Regions from separate parts of the Roseburia sp. AF02-12 genome, predicted to be linked through region 2. Evidence: predicted binding sites of a transcription regulator. Region 2 holds the regulator's gene; each other region holds the start of a gene.
The links. Region 2 encodes Rex, which represses fermentation and respiration genes when NADH is low (regulators of the CRP and FNR family bind a similar motif). Its sites were predicted from a motif close to ATTGTTAANTANTTAACAAT; they were not measured.
Positions count from the first base shown of each region.

Region 1 (7,762 bases), 740 kb from region 2:
AAACCCATTTTATTCACCACTTTTCCTTATTTTTATTAGATGATATGTTTCTCTTTGAATTTGCCAATTAAGTAAGATACTGCTTCGTCGGTATCGAGAGCAACCTTCTCGCCTGCACCTTTACGAACTTTGTCAGATGCTTTTGCGATTTTGGTCGGTGAACCTTTCAGACCAAGGTTAGAATCATCTACGTCTTTAAGGTCAGCTCTGCCCCATACAGTTACTTCTTTGTCAAATGCATCGAAGATTCCGCCTGGAGTCATGTAACGCGGCTCGTTTAATTCAGATAATGCTGTCACTAAGCAAGGCATTTTTGCTTTTAATACATGATATCCATCTTCAAACTGACGCTCAACGATTACGCTGTCACCTTCTACTTTGATATCCTGTGCATAGGAAATAACCGGAAGTCCAAGATGCTCTGCGATCTGAGGACCAACCTGTGCGGTATCTCCATCGATAGCCTGACGACCTGTGATAATTAAATCATAGTCAAGGTTTCTTAATGCACCAGCGATTGTAGTAGAAGTAGCCCAGGTATCTGCACCACCTAATACACGGTCTGTTACAAGGATTCCCTTGTCAGCGCCCATTGCCATTGCTTCACGAAGAACTTCATCAGCCTTTGGAAGTCCCATGGTAAGTACAGTAACTTCTGCACCGTACTGATCTTTTAATCTTAATGCTGCTTCCAGACCTGCTTTGTCATCTGGGTTCATGATAGTGAGCATTGCAGCTCTATCCAAAGTACCATCCGGATTAAATTTTACTCCGCCTTTTGTATCTGGTACCTGTTTTACACATACAACTATTTTCACGGTATATTCACTCCTTATATTTTTAATTTGTGTGCGCCATGATTTTTCGTTTAAAATCCTTTTGCGCCGATCTGTCAGAAACTATTTTAATAATGCGCCAGAAATAACCATTCTCTGAACTTCGCTTGTTCCTTCGTAGATCTCTGTAATCTTAGCATCACGCATCATACGCTCTACATCGTATTCTCTGATGTATCCGTATCCACCGAATAACTGAACTACTTCTGTAGTAACTGCCATTGCGGTTTCTGCTGCGAATAATTTTGCTTTTGCTGCTTCTACAGAATATACCTTCTGTGTTGCTTTAGCCATAGCAGCTTTGTAAACCAGCATCTGAGCTGCTTCAATTCTGGTTGCCATATCAGCAAGCTTGAACTGGGTATTCTGCTGCTGAGCGATAGAACGACCAAACTGTTTTCTTTCTTTGGTGTATGCAACTGCTCTGTCTAATGCACCTTCTGCAATACCAAGTGCCTGAGCTGCGATACCGATACGTCCGCCATCCAGAGTATGCATAGCGATTGGGAATCCTTTTCCTTCTGGTCCTAACAGATTTTCCTTTGGAATTCTGCAGTCTTCGAAGATTAACTCGTATGTAGATGATCCACGGATACCCATTTTCTTTTCTTTTGTTCCGAAGGAGAATCCAGGAGCTCCCTTGTCCACGATGAATGCAGAGAAGTTCTTCTTCTTTCTTCCTCTCTTATCTTCGGTAACACTTGTGATTGCGATTACGATATAAACGTCTGCAACTTTACCGTTTGTAATAAAGCATTTAGATCCGTTTAATACCCACTCATCACCATCTAATACAGCCTTGGTCTGTGCTCCCTGGGCATCTGTACCAGCACCAGGCTCTGTTAATGCGAATGCGCCAAGCTTCTCACCTGTTGCAAGTGGTTTTACATATTTCTGTTTCTGCTCTTCTGTACCGTAAGTCATAATTGGGTCGATACAAAGAGAAGTATGTGCAGATACGATAACACCTGTTGTACCACAAACTTTAGATAACTCTTCTACACACATAACATAGGTTAATGGGTCACATCCCTGTCCGCCGTACTCCTTTGGTACCGGAATTCCCATGAAACCAAATTTTGCCATTTTATCAACTGTTCCCTGTGGGAATACTTCTGTCTCATCAACTTCCTGAGCCAGAGGTTTTACTTCGTTTTCTGCGAAATCTCTGAACAGAGTTCTCGCCATTTCATGTTTCTTATCTAAACTGAAATCCATGTTCTGAAATCCTCCATAAATTTTATTTTACTGAGCGTCAACCGGGGTCTTTGTACGGTCAGCGTTGTATACATAGAATCCTTTTCCGCTCTTAGCGCCGAGGTTACCACCACGAACCATTTTACGGATTAATGGACATGCACGATATTTGCTGTCGCCTGTCTCGTTGTAAAGTACATCCATGATTGCAAGGCAGATGTCAAGACCAATGAAGTCACCTAACTCAAGAGGTCCCATTGGATGATTTGCGCCAAGCTTCATAGCTGCGTCGATACCTGCGATATCAGATACACCTTCCATTTTGATAAATGCAGCTTCGTTAATCATTGGGATTAAGATACGGTTTACTACGAAACCTGCAGCTTCATTTACCTGTACCGGAGTTTTTCCGATTTCTACAGAGATTTTCTTAATAGCTTCTACTGTTTCAGCAGGAGTATTTACACCAGCGATAACTTCGATTAATTTCATTCTGTCTGCCGGGTTGAAGAAATGCATACCTACCATTGGACGGGTAAGACCATTTCCGATTTCTGTAATAGAAAGACTGGATGTATTAGAAGCAAAGATACATTCTGGTTTAGCAATCTTATCAAGCTCCTGGAATGTTGTCTTCTTAACGCCCATATCTTCAAATGCTGCTTCTACGATTAAATCGCAGTCTGCGCAAAGATTCTCTTTTAAACCTGGTGTGATTTTAGCAAGGATTCCGTCAACAGTTTCCTGTGTCATTTTTCCTTTTTCTACCAGTCTTGCATATCCTTTTGCGATTTTCTCTTTTCCGCCATCAGCCCATTCCTGCTTGATGTCGCAAAGAGCTACTTCATATCCTTCTACCTGAGCAAATGCTTTTGCAATGCCCTGTCCCATGGTACCTGCACCAATAACGCCAACTTTCATGTTAGTCCTCCTTAAAAATTCATGTATTATATTTACCCGAAAACGAAAGCCTTCTGGGTTATAACTTGCAACGCAAGACCCGAGAAGCGTTTTGCACTTCCCGGGTATATTTACTTATTCAGAAAGAGTGAATTAGTCTCTCTCAACGATTGTTGAGCAGCCCATTCCACCACCGATACACAGAGTAGCAAGACCTTTCTTAGCGTCTCTCTTCTGCATCTCATGAAGCAATGTAACTAAGATACGGCATCCAGATGCTCCAACAGGATGTCCAAGTGCGATTGCACCACCGTTTACGTTTACCTTAGACATATCAAATCCAAGATCTCTTGCAACTGCAATTGACTGAGCAGCGAATGCTTCGTTTGCCTCGATTAAGTCGAAATCATCGATAGACATTCCGGTTCTTGCAAGAACTTTCTTTGTAGAAGCAACAGGTCCAACACCCATGATTTCCGGCTCAACTCCGCCAAGTGCTCCTGCAACCCATGTAGCCATTGGTTTAACACCAAGCTCTTTTGCTTTTTCTTCGCTCATAACAACGATTGCTGCTGCGCCATCGTTGATACCGGAAGCGTTACCTGCAGTAACAAGTCCGCCCTCTTTACCAGAGCAGCATCTTAATTTGCTTAATGACTCAGCAGTTGTGCCTGGACGTGGTCCCTCATCTGTGTCAAACATAACAGTTTCTTTCTTAACCTTAACAGGTACAGGAACGATTTCGTCTTTGAATCTGCCTTCAGCAATTGCTTTTTCACATTTCTGCTGGCTGTTTGCTGAGAACTCGTCTAACTCTTCACGGGTAATTCCGTATTTGTCACATACGTTCTCTGCTGTAATCATCATATGATAATGATTAAATGCGTCTGTTAATGCATCATTTACCATGGTATCGATAATTGTTGCATTGTTCATACGATATCCAAAACGAGCTTTTGTCATAGCGTAAGGTGCCATAGACATGTTCTCCATACCACCTGCAACAACGATGTCTGCCTGACCAGCCATAATCATGTTTGCAGCTTCGTTTACACATTTCAAACCAGAACCACAAACTACGTTTAATGTAAATGCAGGAACCTCGATTGGTAAACCTGCTTTGATAGAAGCCTGACGTGCAACGTTCTGTCCCTGTGCTGCCTGGATTACACATCCCATCATTACTTCATCAACCTGTTCTGGTTTAACACCAGCTCTGTTTAATGCTTCTTTGATTACGATTGCGCCTAAATCTGCGGCTGGAGTATTGCTTAAAGCTCCTCCCATTTTACCGATTGCGGTACGACATGCGCCTGCTAAAACTACTTTCTGTGCCATTTTCTCGTCTCCTTCTGAATTAAATTTGCCTTTTACTATTGTTATTTTTTTAACAATCTTTTGTAAAAAAAATAAAAGAAAGCCTTTCCGGCTCTTTCCCGACAATCTGATGTTATCATAGAAAGGGGATTTTTGCAAGTGAAACTTGCTTTATTGAGCCGGATTTTCAGCTTTCCTTAATAAAATACATGGTTTCCGATTACAGTTCCATTAATCAGTCCGTTGTTTCTGCGGAAATATAAGCAGTTTAAGGTTCTTGTGCCTGCTAACACTTCTGTTGCAGCCTGCACACAGGACGCATCTGCCCCGGATGAAAGCACTACTGCGAAACGACCGCTGGCTACCGGTGAGAACTGCCCGCTCTGATAGATGACACCTACCACGGTATCCGGGAAATAACTGCTGTCCACACGGTTCATGACCACGCTTCCAACGGCAAGCTTCCCTTCATAGCTTTCGCCGCCTGCTTCGCACTGGATCAGTGCTGCCAGCATGGCAACATCACTGGTATTCACTGTTCCGCCACCGGAAGCATCGCTTCCTGTGGTATTATCCCCGGTGGATGTCCCATCCGGATTTACATTATTATCTGAAGCATCTGGCTGCTGACTGTTAATAAGTTCCTCTTCCTGACGCCTAATCTCCTCCTGACGGGCAGCATCTTCTTTCGCCTTCTGTGCCTCTAATTCTTCCTCATAGGCTTTCTGTCTTGCGATTTCCGCATCTGTGTCTGCTATTTCCGTCTCTGCATCTGCAACATCCGACTTTGCTGCACTTAATTTTTCCTGCTGGGCTGCCACCAGACTGTCTGCCTTGCTCTTCTGCTCCTGCTTCGTCTGTTCTGCCGCAAGCAGTTCTTCTTTTGCCGTCTCTAAATCTTCCTTCTGCTGTTTTAATTCAGCCAGTGTATCCTGATAATCAGAAAGCTCCTGCCTGTCATAATCATAAATAGATTTGGCATATTCCATCCGGTTTAAAAAATCCGAAAAGGAGCTTGATCCAAGCAGCAGCTCCAGGTAAGACTGATTACCATTTTCGTACATATATTGTACTCTTTTCTTCATGGCTTCGTACTGGCTCTCAGAACGTGTTGTCAGCTCTGCAATCCGGCTTTCTGCTGCTTCAATCTCCACATTTTTCGCCGCAATTTCATCCTGGGTATCCGCCAGTTCGTTGCTGATTTCCTGCAATCCATTATTTAATTCCGTCAGTTCATCGGAAAGATTTATCTGATATTCTTTCAAGGAATCAAGCTGCGACTGCTGTTCCTCTCTCTGACGTTCCAGTTCTTCCACGCTGCTTCCGGTGTCCTTAGATGCCAGATCCACTCTTTCCCTGGTGCCGGTATCTGCCTGCACCGTCATCTGTATCAGCAGAAACAGTATCAGCAATGCGGAAAACATACGTTGTTTACTGTTTTTCTTCATATCTTTATCCTCTTTTATGGATTTATCACGCCTCTTGTTTTCTTCCTTTATTATAGACGGCTTTCTTATGAAAATGCAACGAAAAACTACACTTCTTTTTCAATCCCAAGATTGTTTTTCCTCTCTGCTTGTGCTATATTTGAACTAGGAATTTTAACGGAGAAAAACATATTTTGTAAGGAGGTAACCGCTATGCTATTTATACGGACAGATGACTTAAAACCCGGCATGCGTCTTGCTAAACCTATCTATAATAAATTGGGCGTCATGCTTTATGACCGCGACACCAGACTGACCCGGCAGGGTATCGAAAGTATCCGGAATTTCGAGCTGATTGGTATTTATATTCTGGAGCCTGCCGAACCGGTTCCGCCATTATCCGACGAGGATATTGCTTTCGAACAGTTCCAGACCATTTCCATGTTCCAGCTTCGCGACTGCATGGATATGATTCGTAAAGGCAGACAGCCGGACAAGCTTCCAACGCTGGTCTCTTCGATTCTGTCCCAGTATGGCCGTCTTGACCACAAGCTGAACTTTGCGCAGAATTTAAGAAGCTCTGCGGATTATGTATACAAGCATTCCATCAGCGTTGCTATTCTGGTCGCCATGCTGACTCACCAGTTAAATATGCCGGATGATTTTCAGCAGACCTGTGTAACGGCTGCTCTGCTCTATGATTTTGGCTGGCTTTTAGTTCCGACCGAGCTTGCTGAAAAAACGGATCCTTTAACAGAAGAAGACGAAAAGAAAATCCTTGCCTGCCGTATCAAGAGCTTAGATTATCTGAATCCGCAGACTCACAGTATAAAGTTATCACCGGATGCTTTAAGAATCATTACCCAGTTTATTACACTCTCCGCTCCGGAAGAGGCTGCTGACCCATCCAAGATTTTCCGCAGCAGCGGCACAAAGCTTTTACAGGTTGCAGATGCCTTTGACCGGATGACCGCCATGAGCCTAACCAATGAGCCGATTTCCGAAATCGTTGCCATGAAATATTTGCAGGAGTTTCCGGAAAAATATGATACAAAGATTGTCCGTGCACTTTCTCTTTGCATCCACATTCTTCCAAGAGGTGCCTGTGTAGATTTATCCAATGGCGAAAAGGCGATGATTCTTGAAGATAACCCGGAGGATTATTCCAAACCTCTTATCTTACAGTTTACTAATAATGAAATCTTTGATTTGCGTGACCCGCACATCTATGACATTATCCAGATTCAGGATATTATGAAGACCATGGATAACCGGATTGCCATTGATGAAAATACTTTAAAGCATTTTACCTCAGACAAATATATCAAAGATGTAGCCGACCGGTTCCGCAAGCGCCAGAATCAGGCTGCCGCAGCAGCCGCTGCCCAGCCGGCACCAAAGAAAAAGACTGCAAGAAAGAAGCTGGTGTAGGATTATCAATACAGAATAGCCCACATATGTTCAATCCAAGAAAACCTTGAACATATGTGGGTTTCTTTTAAATGGGACAGCTATTATTTAATATTTAAATTCTTCATATAACATTCTGTCGAACCAAATCATATGGATAATATGGCATATTCTTTAAATTACTGTCATCTAAATTTAATATTTTTGCAATAGCTCCTGCTTCAAAACTCCAGTAACCATAATATATATTCTGGTCACTTTTATGAGCCTCATAACACTCGTATTCTTTATTATACCAGTCCTCTTTCAAATATTTCTCCAATAAATCTGATTTATCTCTTTCTTTAACTAACTCTTTCATTATTTGAAATATGTCTGGTCTTACTTCTCCGCCATTTACTTTTTGGGTTAATTTTAAAATTCTAGCTGTATCTTCTGCTATGAATTCGTCGAAATATTGTTCACTTTTAATATAATCTCTCATTCCCTGATTTTCTCCATTTGGTATACACTACTGTATCATTAGATAACTTTATTTTCCATTAATGCTTTTTCTATTCGCTGCACCTTTTTCACATCATCCAGAGTTTTCCACGCATGATGTGTCACATTGGGCATCTCCACACAAATAATTTTTTCCGGCTCAGCCATTAAATCTTCAAAATCATCCGCGGC
Region 1 covers NZ_QTXS01000001.1:1,318,309-1,326,070, forward strand. Annotated here, with positions in the region: gene DV740_RS06455 (electron transfer flavoprotein subunit alpha/FixB family protein) at 1-8, opposite strand, end outside; gene DV740_RS06460 (electron transfer flavoprotein subunit beta/FixA family protein) at 36-818, opposite strand; gene DV740_RS06465 (acyl-CoA dehydrogenase) at 900-2,054, opposite strand; gene DV740_RS06470 (3-hydroxyacyl-CoA dehydrogenase family protein) at 2,082-2,954, opposite strand; gene DV740_RS06475 (acetyl-CoA C-acetyltransferase) at 3,087-4,271, opposite strand; gene DV740_RS06480 (cell wall hydrolase) at 4,448-5,698, opposite strand; gene DV740_RS06485 (HD-GYP domain-containing protein) at 5,891-7,108, shown strand; gene DV740_RS06490 (PoNe immunity protein domain-containing protein) at 7,212-7,571, opposite strand; gene DV740_RS06495 (hypothetical protein) at 7,610-7,762, opposite strand, start outside.
Region 1: DV740_RS06475 (acetyl-CoA C-acetyltransferase) is a predicted target of Rex. The motif match lies at 4,309-4,328, and genes of this name have one in related genera.

Region 2 (7,762 bases):
ATCTTTTCATTTCATTCACCTCAAATTATTATTATGACAACACATCGGATAATCCGTTTATAATTTCGCCTGCAGTCAGTCCATGCTTTGAAACTGTTTTGCTCCGTTCATCTGCTGCCGCCGCATGTACATATACCCCAAGCGGTGCCGCCTGCTCTGCAGATAAGCCCTGCGCCATCAGACTTCCAATAATTCCGCTCAGTACATCACCACTTCCCGCAGTAGCCATTCCGCTGTTACCGTTCCGGTTAATAAATGTTTTCCCATAAGGAATTGCCGTTACCGTTCTGCTGTCTTTCAAAACACAGATTACATTATATTCCCTTGCGAAATCTTCCGCAACCTGCTCAATATTTTCTTTGATATAGGAAACGGCAAGCTGTTTTAACCGGGACATTTCCCCCAGATGTGGCGTTAATACCAGTTCTGTATGCGGGCGAAGAAGCTGTTCGGTCTGCTCTGCTATGATATTTAATGCATCGGCATCTACTACCATTGGTACTGCCGCATTCTTAAGTACCGTCTTTACAATACTGTGTGCCACATCACTTTTGCCAATTCCAGGTCCTAAAATAATAACATCTGCCCAGGACAGACATTCTATCAGTTGCTGTGTATCAGCCTTTTTTGCAGAATAGGTAGTAAGAATTGCCTCCGGCACTGCTGTCTGTAAGATAATACGGTTTTCTTCCGGTGTATATATTCTCACCAGACCACAGCCACTGCGATAAGCTGCCTTTGCTGCAAGAACCGCCGCACCTGCCATATTCACGCTTCCGGCAACCAGAAGGACTTTTCCAAAGGTTCCCTTGTTCGAATCAGCAGCACGATTATTTAAAGAATTTAGATCTTCCTTTGTGATTGCATAAGCTGCAGGTCTTTTATCTAACCAGCTTTCTTCTCCAATTCCGATATCCTTAACCGTAATATTTCCGCAGTATTCTGCACCAGGAAATAATACCATTCCGGTCTTGCAGTAAGCAAAGGTTACGGTATCATCTGCTTTGAATGCACCACCTAATACAGCCCCATTATCTGCCGAGACACCGGATGGTATATCCACCGCCAGCCGGTGGGCACTGCTCTGGTTTAGCCGTTCCATCAAGTGCACCAGTTCATCATCTAATTTTCGTGATAATCCTATGCCAAATAACGCATCAATAATCAGGCTGTAGGAATTTGCATCCTCCATTTCATCAATAAATGGTACACCATATGATGTCAAGATTTCATACTGTTCTTTTGCCTGCTTTGAAAAATGTGCTTTATTTCCATAGAGATATACTTCAACCGGAATGTGGGATAAGTATAACAATCTTGCAATTGCCATACCATCGCCGCCGTTATTTCCGGTTCCACACACTACCAGCACGCGGTTACATGAAATTTCTTTTTCCTGTATTACTTCTATCGCAGAAAGTGCTGCCCGCTCCATCAGAACCATGGATGGCACTTTAAAATGTTCGATTGTATTGGTATCACATGTTTTCATTTCCCGGGAATTTACAAGATATTCCATAAATTAATTCCTTTCGTCCGCATTTTCCACCGCTTTTTTTCCCTTCAGACGGTCTTCATCTTCCTGCCGCAGATCAAATATATTTAAAATATCCACACCAAAAATATCATGCATATAAGAATAAATCTGCCGGTTGTTGATTTCACGGTTCTGTTTTTTGATGATATTTTTCTTAAGTTCTACCCTTACCTTATCAATCCAGGCCGTAATTTCATCTGCTTCTTTGCTGTTCTGTCTTAGTCTCTCATAGCAGTAACGCATGCTTTCTAACATAAGTTCCTGATTTGCACTGTTTATATTTCGTGGAAGTTCAATTAATTCATCCTCAATTTCTTCCATTTTGACATTGACTTCATCAATCAGTCTCTTGTCTTCATCTAATTTTCTGGAAGAAATATCCCCCTCATTTTCCTCATGAGTTCCTTCCATGTTGACAACAATGCTTTTCATCAACCGATTCTTTGTCTTTTTCAGTTCTTTCAAATCATTATTAAGCTTTCCCTGCTGTTCTAACAACTGATTTAACTTTTCTTCCAGCTGCTTGATTTCACTGGTTTTTCCGCTTAAAGCAAAAAGCCTGTGCCATTTCTGATCCAATACAAGTATTGGTACTTTTCTGCTTTCTAATGCTTCCAGAAATTCCTTGTCATCTTTCATGCAAAACACCTCTATTCCAGCGTTTCCTTTTTCCTTTTGTTCTTTGTCATGTTATAGGATAACTGCATCAGGCTGTCTGATAAATGTACATTTTCCACTACAACATTTTCATCCAACACTTCCAGATCTACATGGGCAAAATTCCAGATTGCATGTACACCAAGGCTTACCAGCTGGTTTGCCACAGCATCTGCCTTTTCTTTCGGCATAGTCAGTGTAGCAATATCTACCTTATGTGTCTTTACAAATTCTTCCAGTTTATCAATCATTTCGATTTTATTGCCACGAATGGATTTTCCGCATAACTCCGGATTCACGTCAAACAATCCTACTATGACGAAGCCGAGTTTTTCAAACTTCACATAATTGGCAAGTGCCTGTCCTAAGTTACCAGCTCCAATAATAATAATATTATGCTGTTCATTTAATCCCATAATCTTTCCAATTTCTTCATACAGAAATTGTACATTGTAACCATATCCCTGCTGTCCAAAACCACCAAAATTATTTAAATCCTGTCTGATCTGCGATGCGGTCACTTTCATTCTTGCACTCAGTTCATTCGATGAAATACGTTCTACCCCTTCATCTAAAAGTTCCCCCAGATATCGGTAATATCTTGGCATTCTACGAATTACTGCCTGTGATATTTCTTTGCTCATTCTGCCAGTTCCTCCTGCTCTCAATACCCTACAATAATTATAGTTTCTTGCCGAAAGGATGTCAATGTGTTACAACTTTAACAATCTTTCTGTAAACTTAATTCTTCCCATTTTGCATAGAGTTCTTCCAGAGCTGCCTCTTCCTGCATCTGCTCCTCATGGATTTTGTTTAATTCATAGGAATTTGATGCTACCTCCGGCTTTGACAGTTCATCATTTAATGCTTCTATCTTTGCCTCTCTCTTAGCAATTTCATCTTCTGTACGCTTTAATTCGTTTTCCAGCTTACGTTTTGCTGCCTGCTGTTTCTTCATTTCTTCCCAGCTTAACTTCTGTTTTCCTCCGCCGGATATCTGCTCTGTTCCATTATTTTCTCCAGTTCCATCGGAAACAATGACATTTCCTTTTGCCACTGAATTGTCTGCACGATCCTGTGTAGCTGTGCCAAACGCCGCTAACTCCTGAACTTCCTTTTTCTCCAGATAATAATCGTAATTTCCAATATAATTTAGAATTGTTTCATTCTTTAAATCAAGAATTCTGCTGGCAGTTTTATTAATAAAATAACGGTCATGGGATACATAAAGCACCGTTCCGGTATAGGAATTGATGGCTGACTCTAAAATTTCCTTTGACATAATATCAAGGTGGTTGGTCGGCTCGTCTAAAATTAAGAAGTTCGCATTGGATAACATCAGTTTTGCCAGTGAAACACGACCTCTTTCTCCACCACTGATATCACGAATCCGCTTAAACACATCATCATCCGTAAATAAAAATGCCGCTAACACATTTCGAATCTTCGTTGCCTTCAGATTCGGATAAGCATCTGCAATTTCATCAAATAACGTCTTATCCGGGTCTAAGTTCTGATGCTCCTGATCGTAATATCCGATTTCCACATTGCTTCCAAGCTTTATCTCCCCGGCATCTGCGTCTACAATTCCATTGATTATCTTTAAAATGGTGGTTTTCCCGGTACCGTTATTTCCGATTAAAGCAACTTTTTCCCCTCGCTTAATCTGAAAATCAATGTTTGAAAACAGTTTATGCTCGTAAGATTTTGAAAGACCTTTCACCGAAAGTACATCATTTCCACTGGTAATTTCCGGCTCCAATGTAATATGCATATCTGTTTTTTCATCGATTGGCTTCTCAATACGTTCTATTTTATCCAATGCCTTCTCACGGCTTTCCGCACGCTTAATGGACTTTTCCCGGTTAAAGGATTTTAACTTGGATATTACTTCTTCCTGGTGCTTGATTTCCCGCTGCTGGTTATAATACTGTCGCAAAAGACTTTCCCGCTGTATTTCCTTCTGCCTCGCATATGCGGTATAATTTCCCGGAAATACCGTTGCCGTATGGCGGGATATTTCCACTACCTTCGTAACAATCCGGTCTAAGAAATAACGGTCATGGGCTACGATAATTACGGCTCCTTTATAATTCAAAAGATAGTTTTCAAGCCATGCAATGGATGCCATATCAAGGTGGTTGGTCGGCTCGTCGAGCATGATAATGTCAGGCTTGGTTACCAGAAGTCTGCCTAATGCCACTCTGGTCTTCTGTCCTCCGGATAACTCTGACATTTTCTTTCCGAAATCATTTTCCGAAAAACCAAGTCCCTTTAACACACCGTTTATCTCACTGCGAAAAGTCAGTCCGCCCTCTAATTCAAAGGCATGGCTGAAACGGTTATACTGCTCCATATATTTCTCTAATTCATCTGCGCTTACATGCTGCATGTCTTCTTCCATTTTACGAAGCTTTTCTTCTTTTTCGATTAATGCATCGCAGGCATGAAGCACTTCATTATAAATGGTCTCGTTGCTGTCTTTATCCTGATACTGGGCAAGATAACCGATGGTTTTTCCTTTTGCAACGGTTACCTCGCCACTGTCCGGTGCCAGCTCTCCCACTATAATTTTCAATAACGTAGATTTGCCGGCACCATTGATGCCGACAATTGCTGTTTTCTCATTATCTTCTACATGAAAAGAAACATTCTGTATTATGGTGTCTGTCCCAAAGGATTTACTGATATTCTGACAGGCTAAAATCATGGAAGTCTCCTCACTTTTTCTCTTCGCCCCATAAGTAAAGCATTCTTTACAAGGGGCTTTTTATAGCTGAAAATTCCGGGACGGCACACTATTCTGCCCTCCCGGAGTATAAAATTTATAACATTTTCTCTAATGTAGCACGGATTGCCTTGATAAAGTCTTCACTGTTTAATACAGTCGGATTTTCAATTGTAGTAATCAGTGCAAGGTCTTTGGTCATCTTTCCGGATTCAATCGTATCTACACAGGCTTTTTCCAGTTTGTCGGCAAATGTGCTTAACTCCTGGTTGCCATCTAATTCACCTCTCTTACGAAGTGCTCCGGTCCATGCAAAAATAGTTGCTACGGAGTTGGTGGATGTTTCTTCTCCCTTGAGGTGTTTATAATAGTGACGCTGAACTGTTCCGTGTGCAGCTTCATATTCATAATATCCTGCCGGTGATACCAGTACGGAAGTCATCATGGCAAGGGAACCAAATGCAGATGATACCATATCACTCATAACATCCCCATCATAGTTCTTACATGCCCAGATAAAGCCGCCCTCTGCTTTCATCACACGGGCTACCGCATCATCGATTAAGGTATAGAAGTAGGTAATTCCTGCTTCTTCGAATTTTTCTTTATATTCCGCATCAAAGATTTCCTGGAAAATATCTTTGAAAGTATGGTCATATTTTTTGGAAATGGTATCCTTGGTTGCAAACCATAAATCCTGTCTGGTAGAAAGTGCATAGCTAAAGCAGCTTCTTGCAAAGCTTTCGATAGAATCATTTAAGTTATGCTGTCCCTGGACAACACCTGCTCCGGTAAAGTTATGAATCAGCTCTCTTGTTTCCGTTCCGTCCTCTGCTGTATAAACCAGTTCACATTTTCCCGGTCCCGGAATCTTCAGTTCAGAAGCCTTGTATACATCACCGTAAGCATGTCTTGCAATGGTAATCGGTTTCTTCCAGTTCTTAACACATGGCTCAATTCCCTTTACAACGATTGGTGCACGGAATACCGTTCCATCTAACATTGCACGGATAGTTCCATTCGGACTCTTCCACATTTCCTTTAAGTTGTACTCCGTCATACGTGCTGCATTTGGTGTAATGGTAGCACATTTTACTGCAACACCGTATTTCTTTGTTGCATTTGCAGAATCTACAGTTACCTGGTCATCCGTTTCATTACGATGTTCAAGACCCAGGTCATAATATTCTGTGTTCAAATCAATAAATGGTAATAACAGTTCATCCTTAATCATTTTCCAAAGGATTCTTGTCATTTCGTCTCCGTCCATTTCAACCAAAGGGGTAGTCATTTTAATTTTGTCCATCTTTCTATCCTCCATTTACTATTTCAGCAGATTGTCCCAGCCATAATTATCCATATTTTCAATAGTATTTAACATATGGCTTGTTGCAAGCAGTTCTGCTTCTTTTGCATTATGCTGTTTCAATGCTTCTACAATCCTTTTATGTTCATCATTTGATTTTACCACACGATCCGGCATTGACAAAGTGATTTTTCGAACTCTTTCCACATAATGATGAAATGCAGACAATTCATGCTTTAACATTTTGCTTCCGGAAGCTTCATAAAGCACCTCATGAAACTTATTATCCAGCTCCAATATCTGTGCATAATTTTCCTTCTTAGCATGAAATTCCACCAGAAAAATGTTTTCTTCCAGTTCCGCTATCTGCTCCTTGGTAATTCTGTCTGCCGCCCACTTTGTGCAAAGTCCCTCCAGCCGTGCACGGATTTCATAGATATCTTTTACGTCTTCTTTCGTAATTCCCTCTACGAATGCTCCGCGGTTTGGAATGATTCTGACAAGGCCTTCCAGTTCAAGCTGCCTTAAGGCTTCTCTTACCGGAGTACGGCTGACACCCAGTTCATCACCCAGGGTTTTTTCTTTCAATTCTTCATCGCACTTGTATTTTCCGGATAAGATATTTTCACGAATCGTATGAAATACTCTTCCGCTTAAAGAATATCCTTCTTCGCCCACGATAAAGCCTCCTTAATTTATAATACAATTCCGAGTTTTTTACAACAGTCAGTTATCTGTACTACAAGTTCGTTATCTGTAATTACAGTTACACGTCCCTCATCATACTGCTCGTCTACCCACTGTTTGATGGTCTTTACCAGTTCCGAATTCTTATCTACTTTACGGTCATCACTGAGACGGTAATAGGTATTAATCCAGTGTGCAATTCCAGCAAGTCCTGATGTATTGGAAACAGATACCAGTGCCGGACGATTTAAGAATTTTTCGGTATCAAAAATGTTATAAATTTCTTCATTTTTCAAAAGTCCGTCTGCATGGATACCTGCTCTTGTAACGTTAAAATTACTTCCGACAAATGGTGTACGGCTTGGAACCTTATAATTCAATTCCTTCTCATAATATTCTGCCAGTTCTGTGATAACTCTGGTATCCATTCCATCCAGGGTACCCTTTAACTGCGCATATTCAAATACCATTGCTTCCAGAGGTGTGTTACCGGTTCTCTCACCAATACCAAATAAGGAACAGTTTACGCCGGATGCACCGTAAAGCCATGCTGTGGTCGAGTTATTGACTGCTTTATAGAAATCGTTGTGTCCATGCCATTCAATCAATTCAGAAGGAACTCCTGCATGTGTGGTAAGTCCGTAAATAATACCAGGTACACTTCGCGGAATTACTGCTCCCGGGAAGTTTACACCATATCCCATGGTATCGCAGGCACGAATCTTAATCGGAATATTGTATTCTTTCATTAACTTCATCAGCTCTAAGCAGAACGGAATTACAAATCCGTAAATATCAGAACGTGTAATATCCTCCAAATGACATCTTGGACTGATTCCAGTCTCTA
Region 2 covers NZ_QTXS01000001.1:581,199-588,960, reverse strand. Annotated here, with positions in the region: gene alr (alanine racemase) at 1-10, opposite strand, end outside; gene DV740_RS02775 (NAD(P)H-hydrate dehydratase) at 32-1,519, opposite strand; gene DV740_RS02770 (hypothetical protein) at 1,523-2,176, opposite strand; gene DV740_RS02765 (redox-sensing transcriptional repressor Rex) at 2,188-2,838, opposite strand; gene DV740_RS02760 (ABC-F family ATP-binding cassette domain-containing protein) at 2,916-4,904, opposite strand; gene DV740_RS02755 (NADP-dependent isocitrate dehydrogenase) at 5,020-6,228, opposite strand; gene DV740_RS02750 (GntR family transcriptional regulator) at 6,247-6,906, opposite strand; gene DV740_RS02745 (isopropylmalate/homocitrate/citramalate synthase) at 6,924-7,762, opposite strand, start outside.

Region 3 (7,762 bases), 880 kb from region 2:
TTGGGATATTTTTTATTTACTCCAAAGAAAAAGAGGAGCAGTCCTGCAACCAGTAGTCCGGCACCAACAAAGAACCACAGGAAGAAGAACGGAACGGTATCTGCTTTATACATAAACCAGTCCGGGGAGAAGGTTCCCCAGATGTTAAAGAGGATATGGAAAAGCATGGAAGGATAAATGCTGCGGCTTTTCTCGCAGATAAATCCAAGAACAATTCCTACCACAAAAGCATAAACACCCTGAATCATATTCATATGGAACACACCAAAGAGCAGTGCCTGCAAGAGGTTAGCAACCCAGAAAGGCATTGCTCTTTTGGCATATTTCAAAGTCAGTCCACGGAAAATCAGTTCTTCACAGACAGGTCCAATCAGAACGGAATAGAGAACCAGAATCAGGGAAGGCTTATCCAGTCCCACCGATTCTACCAGGTTAGTGTAATATTCCAGCCAGTGCGGGTTAATGGCTGCAGTAAAAGATACAATGTAATTGGTAATATACTGTAATCCTACTGCAGTAATAAGAATGCCGAAGATAACCGGAATATTAAATGGTTTCCGTACATTTTCCGGTTCTGTCTGCCGGAACTTTTTATAATACCAGCAGGCAAATACCACAAGGGCAACAGTACCGTAGGCTGCACTGACACCGGCATTAAAATTGGCGGTGGAAATAATATTTAAAAATGCATCCATACAGTCATCGATAGAAGTTGCCCCTTTGGTATAAAAACCACCCAGCAGGGCAAGCCCTACTGCCGGAATGGAGATAAGCTGCTGCAGGCCAAATGCCAGCAGAGCCGGAAGAAAACAGAACATAATTCTGCCAAATCGCTTCATGAAAAAACCTCCTCAAGTATCATCACTTTTCTTGGCACATTATAACAATTATGAAGCGAATATGCAAACTACTGAGGTACCGCCTGTTTAAAAATACATGGAAAAATGTATTTTTAAATGCAGACAAATACTCTCCGGGTACTTGTGAAATAGGCGGAATCATGCTATACTAGGCGTTATGTTGATATATTTTATGATGCTGTATGAAATATAAATTCACATAATTATAATCAGAGGAGGAATAAATATGAAGAACATGAAGAAATTTGCAGCACTTTTATTAACTGCAGCAATGACAGTAGCAATGGTAGGATGTGGCTCATCTGTAGCTGCAAACACAGTAAATTCCAAGGATGACATTCCGGGAAAGAAAATCGGTGTTCAGCTTGGAACAACCGGAGATGCCGATGCAACAGCATACGAGGACGAAGGAAGCACCGTAGAGCGTTACAACAAAGGTTCTGATGCAATCCAGGCATTAAAGACCGGTAAGATCGACTGTGTAATCATCGACAAGCAGCCTGCAGAGGCATTTGTTGAGAAGAATGATGACTTGAAAATCTTAGATGATACCTTTGATGCAGAGGAATATGCAATCTGTATCGCAAAAGATAACACAGATTTAACAGACGAATTCAACAAAGCAATCGAAGAGTTAAAAGCAGACGGAACAATCGATACTATCATCAGCAACTATATTGGTGATGAAACAGGAGAGCATCCATATGAGACTCCGGAGGGAACAGAATATCCAAACGGAAAACTTACCATGGCAACCAATGCGCAGTTTGAGCCATACGAATATTATGATGGTGACAACGTAGTTGGTATCGATGCAGATATCGCAAAAGCAATCTGTGACAAGCTTGGCTATGATTTAGAGATTGAAGATATGGAATTTGATGCAATCATCGCAGCAGTATCTTCCGGTAAAGCAGATTTTGGTGCAGCAGGAATGACTGTAACAGAAGACCGTCTTAAGAACATTGACTTTACAGATACTTATGCAACAGCAAGCCAGGTTATTGTAGTAAGAAATAAATAATCGGTATAGGAGGAAAGACCTTGAGCGATTTTTTAAGCAGCTTTCAACAGGATTTTATAGAGAAAGACAGATATCTTTATCTGTTACGTGGCCTTGGCAATACACTGCTTATTGCAGTGCTTGCAGTACTTCTGGGTATTGTGGTTGGATTTTTAGTCGCAATTATCCGTTCCACCCATGATAAACATGGTGGATTAAATGTTTTGAATTTTATATGTAAAGTGTATCTTACCATATGGCGTGGAACCCCTACGATGGTACAGCTTTTGATTATGTACTATATTATTCTGGTTGCACTCGATAATAAGATTGCAGTGGCTGTAATCGCTTTTGGTTTGAATTCGGCTGCCTATGTGGCAGAGATTGTACGTTCCGGAATCATGTCTGTAGACGAAGGACAGTTTGAAGCTGGACGAAGCCTCGGACTGAATTATTCGCAGACCATGCGTCTGATTATTCTGCCACAGGCATTTAAGAATGTACTTCCGGCACTGGCAAATGAGTTTATTACCTTACTGAAAGAGACTTCCATCAGTGGATATATTGCAATCCCGGATTTGACAAAGGGTGGCGATATCATCCGTAGCCAGACCTATGACCCGTTCTTACCATTGTTCGGTGTTGCAATTATCTACCTGATAATCGTTATGATTTTAACGGCTGGTGTACATAAACTGGAAACGAGGTTGAGAACAAATGAGCGATAAGAAGGTATTGATTGAAGTAAAGGATTTGTGTAAATCCTTTGGAAATGTAAATGTATTAAATGGTATCTCCACAGAAATCGCCCAGGGAGAGGTAGTAGCCATCATCGGACCATCCGGTTGTGGTAAATCCACATTCTTACGTTCCTTAAATCTTTTAGAGGAGCCGACTTCCGGTGTGATTACTTTTGAAGGAACAGATATCACGGATAAATCCGTAGACATCAACAAGATGCGTCAGAAGATTGGAATGGTATTCCAGCAGTTCAATCTGTTTCCAAATTATACCGTAAAAGGAAATATCATGCTGGCACCGGTTCAGACCGGACTTATGAATAAGGAAGAGGCATCTAAGCGTGCGGACGAGCTTTTGATGAGAGTCGGACTGTCTGATAAAGCAGATACCTATCCGGCAATGCTTTCCGGTGGACAGAAACAGCGTATTGCAATTGCAAGAGCACTGGCAATGAATCCGGATGTCATGTTATTTGACGAGCCGACTTCCGCACTGGATCCGGAAATGGTAGGAGAAGTTCTTGAAATTATGAAAGAACTGGCACAGGACGGAATGACTATGGTAGTGGTAACGCACGAAATGGGATTTGCAAGAGAAGTGGCAAGCCGTGTCATGTTTATCAATGAAGGACAGATTCAGGAAGAGAATACACCGGCAGAATTCTTCGCCAATCCACAGAATCCGCGTCTTTGCGACTTCCTTTCCAAAGTATTGTAGCGAAAGAACAGATAAAACGGAAAAAATAGTTGATAAAAAGTTTTCATAAGCTATTGCAATCAGAAAAGAAATAGTCTATGATAAAACCGTTATATGACTGACGGATAAGTGGAAAAACCACATGAAGTATAACGAAAACGAGCCGACCGTCTGGGCGATGAACCTGGAGGACTGGCTCGTTTTCTTTTGTATGTTATTTTGAACACCAAAAGATATTGACAAAAAAATAACGGTCAGTATATACTAACTACAGTTAAACAAGACTAATTCAAACCAATGAATAAAAAGTCTGTTGACAGTAAATTTAGTAACCATTCAGTGTTCATACTGAATACATTTTTTTAGGAGGATATCGTAATGATTGAAATGAAAGAGTGGGATGGATTCGAAGGACGTCTCTGGAAAGAAGAAATCAATGTTCGTCAGTTCATTCAGGACAACTACACTCCATATGATGGAGATGAGAGCTTTTTAGCTGAGCCGACAGATGCAACCAACAAGCTATGGGGGGCACTTCAGAAATTACAGAAAGAAGAGCGTGCCAAGGGCGGCGTTCTTGATATGGAGACAGAGGTTGTAACCGGAATTACAGCTTATGGTCCGGGATATATCGATGAAAGCTTAAAAGATTTAGAGCAGGTAGTTGGTCTTCAGACTGACAAACCATTAAAGAGAGCTTTCATGCCATATGGTGGAATCAAGATGGCTGTTCAGGCATGTGAGACCTACGGTTATGAAGTAAATGATAAATTAAAAGAAATTTTCACCAAGTATCATAAGACACACAATACAGCAGTATTTGATGCTTATACACCGGAAATGATGAAGGTTCGTCATGCTAAGATTTTAACAGGTCTTCCGGATACCTACGGTCGTGGACGTATTGTAGGTGATTACCGTCGTGTAGCATTATACGGACTGGATTACTTAATCGCTGAGAAGAAGAAGGACAAAGCCAACTGCGGATGCGGACAGATGACAGATGATGTCATCCGTTTAAGAGAAGAAATTGCAGAGCAGATTAAATGTCTGGAAGACATGAAGAAACTGGCTGAGATTTACGGATATGATATTTCAAGACCTGCAACCAATGCAAAAGAGGCTGTTCAGTGGTTATACTTCGGATACCTTGCAGCAATCAAGACACAGAACGGTGCAGCAATGTCAGTAGGACGTGTTTCTACTTTCCTTGATATTTATATTAAGAGAGATATGGATAAGGGAATTCTTACCGAGCAGCAGGCTCAGGAGCTGATTGACCATTTCACAATGAAACTTCGTATGGTTAAATTCGCACGTATTCCTTCTTATAACCAGTTATTCTCCGGTGACCCTGTATGGGCAACCCTTGATGTAGCAGGAACAGGTGTAGACGGACGTTCCATGGTAACCAGGACAGACTTCCGTTTCCTTCATACTTTAGAGAATATGGGACCGGCACCGGAACCAAATCTTACTGTATTCTATTCATCCAGACTGCCACAGACCTTCCGTGATTATGCAGCACGTATCTCGATTGAAACAAGCTCAATCCAGTATGAGAACGATGATGCAATGAAACCGGTATGGGGCGATGATTACGCAATCTGCTGCTGTGTATCTGCTACACAGACAGGTAAAGAGATGCAGTTCTTCGGCGCTCGTGCAAACCTTGCAAAATGTCTGCTTTACGCAATCAACGGTGGTGTTGATGAAAAATCAGGCGAGCAGGTAGGACCAAACTACGCACCAATTACAGCTGAATATCTTGACTATGATGAAGTAATGGCAAAATATGACAAGATGATGGACTGGTTAGTAGACATCTATGTAAATACACTGAACCTGATTCAGTATATGCATGATAAATATTACTATGAAGCAGCAGAGCTTTCTCTGATGGATACCGACTTAAAGAGAACCTTTGCAACCGGTATTGCAGGATTTTCACATGTTATCGATTCTCTTTCTGCAATCAAATATGCAAAAGTAAAAGTCGTACGTGATGAGAACGGACTTGCAAAAGACTTCGAAATCGAAGGAGACTTCCCGAAGTACGGAAATGATGATGACCGTGCAGATGAAATCGGAGTATGGCTGCTTAAGACTTTCATGGATAAATTAAAGAAACATCATACTTATCGTGATTCTGAGCCTACAACTTCTATCCTTACCATTACTTCTAACGTAGTATATGGTAAAGCAACCGGAGCTATGCCGGATGGACGTAAAGCCGGCGAACCACTTTCACCGGGAGCTAACCCATCTTACGGTGCAGAGCAGAACGGACTTTTAGCTTCCTTAAACTCTCTGACCAAGCTTCCATATGAGTGGGCATTAGATGGTATTTCCAATACACAGACCATCAATCCTGGCGCACTTGGAAACAACGAGCAGGAAAGAATCGATAACCTTGTAAATGTAATGGACGGATACTTTGATCAGGGTGCACATCATCTGAATGTTAATGTATTTGGCAAAGAAAAGCTTATTGATGCAATGGAGCATCCGGAGAAAGAAGAGTATGCAAACTTCACAATCCGTGTATCCGGCTATGCAGTTAAGTTCATCGACCTGACAAAAGAGCAGCAGCTTGATGTTATTGCCCGTACCTGTCATGAGCGTATGTAATTTAAGACAGTAACCGAACTGCGGGGAGCATACGATTTTTCCGCGATTCAGGTAAAGCAGAATGTGCAGGCTTAATGAAAAAAGCCTGCACATTTTTATCGTAGGTTGTTAAGCAGCCGTAAGTATTTTGGTGTATAGGAGGCAACATGAGTGAAATAAAAGGACGTATCCATTCCGTAGAGAGCTTTGGTTCAGCAGACGGGCCGGGCGTAAGATATATTGTATTTTTAAAAGGCTGTAACATGAGATGTCAGTACTGCCATAACCCGGATACCTGGGCAAAAGATGGCGGAGAGCTGATGACACCGGAAGAAGTGTTAAAAAAGGCGCTTCGCTATAAAACATATTGGAAAGAAAAGGGCGGAATCACCGTAAGTGGTGGAGAGGCTCTTTTACAGATAGATTTCGTAACAGAACTGTTCCGGCTGGCAAAAGAAAAAGGGGTAAATACCTGTCTCGATACCTCCGGCAATCCATTTTCCATGGAAGAACCGTTTAAAAGTAAATTTGATGAGCTGATGAAATATACAGACCTTTTTATGCTGGACATTAAGCATATGGATGATACAGCACACCGGAAACTCACCGGACAGACCAATCAGAATATTCTGGAAATGGCAGCTTATTTATCAGACCATGGCAAAGCAATGTGGATCCGCCATGTGCTGGTGCCGGGTATTACAACAGAAGAGGATGAGCTTCACCGCTTAAGAAGTTTTCTTGATACCCTTAAGACAGTAGAGCGGGTGGAAGTGCTGCCATATCATACCTTAGGCGTCTTTAAATGGAAGGAACTTGGAATTCCATATCAGTTAGAAGGCGTAGACCCGCCTACAAAGGAGCAGATAGACCGGGCAAAAGAGATTCTTGGGGCACTGTAAAATAGATAAGCAGCATTACAGGAAAATAAAAAAGTAATGCTGCTTTTTAGATTCTGACGATAATGCGGGTAAGGTATTCACTTCGTTTATCCGTCATGGTAGCGTTAATCAATTCTTCTTCATAGAATCTGCCATCGGATGAAGTAATCTGGTGCTGCTTCATGTAGCTGCGCAGCCTGTCATAAGCGAGTGAAATATCATCCCAGTCTCCCAGGTGATAGGCAGCGAGACATTTAGAAGCCGGAAGAATCCGGTAAGGCATTTTCTTGGGAGGGGTCTGCATGGCAAGGCATACCTCGTGATAAAGATTGTGGGCACCCCGGGCAAGGTCACGCTCCATCTGGATATAAAGCACTGTAAAACCGGTAGTTTCCTTGCTTTCATAATAGGAGTTCAGAAGCTCACTGACTTTTACGGAGATGGTCTTATCATCGGAAGAACTGACAGGGTGTGCTGCAATATAAAATCCTGGCAGAGAGACTTCTTCAATGATATCCGGATTTGTAGTCAGGCTGGTTTTAATTCGTTTCTGCTGTCTTTGAATCCACTTCTGCTTTTCTTTTAATGCACGAATCTGCTGTTCGATGACAGCGTTTTCTTTCGTAAGAAGTGTGGCATAATTTTCCGGGCTTCGGTGTTCCATGTATTCTTTAATTTCCGACAGAGGCATGCCAAGTTCCCGCAGCGTGATAATGGCATCTAACACATCCATCTGGCGGACGGTGTAGTAGCGGTAGTCATTGTCCCCTCTTGCTTCGGGTGAAAAAATGCCAAGCTGGTCGTAGTGAAACAGTGTATTCTTTGTAGTGCCCATCATCCGGGCAACTTCTCCGGTGGTCAGATATTCATTTCTACTCATTAAAAAAATCTCCTTGACTATATGGTTACCATATAGTTTATGATAGCAAATAGTGATTCATAAGACAAGGAGGTTATCATGTCGAATTCAT
Region 3 covers NZ_QTXS01000001.1:1,464,705-1,472,466, reverse strand. Annotated here, with positions in the region: gene DV740_RS07155 (type II CAAX endopeptidase family protein) at 1-839, opposite strand, end outside; gene DV740_RS07150 (transporter substrate-binding domain-containing protein) at 1,087-1,884, shown strand; gene DV740_RS07145 (amino acid ABC transporter permease) at 1,905-2,591, shown strand; gene DV740_RS07140 (amino acid ABC transporter ATP-binding protein) at 2,581-3,321, shown strand; ZMP/ZTP riboswitch at 3,405-3,484, shown strand; gene pflB (formate C-acetyltransferase) at 3,679-5,931, shown strand; gene pflA (pyruvate formate-lyase-activating protein) at 6,078-6,812, shown strand; gene DV740_RS07125 (MerR family transcriptional regulator) at 6,859-7,671, opposite strand; gene DV740_RS07120 (MATE family efflux transporter) at 7,750-7,762, shown strand, end outside.
Region 3: pflB (formate C-acetyltransferase) is a predicted target of Rex. The motif match lies at 3,536-3,555, and genes of this name have one in related genera.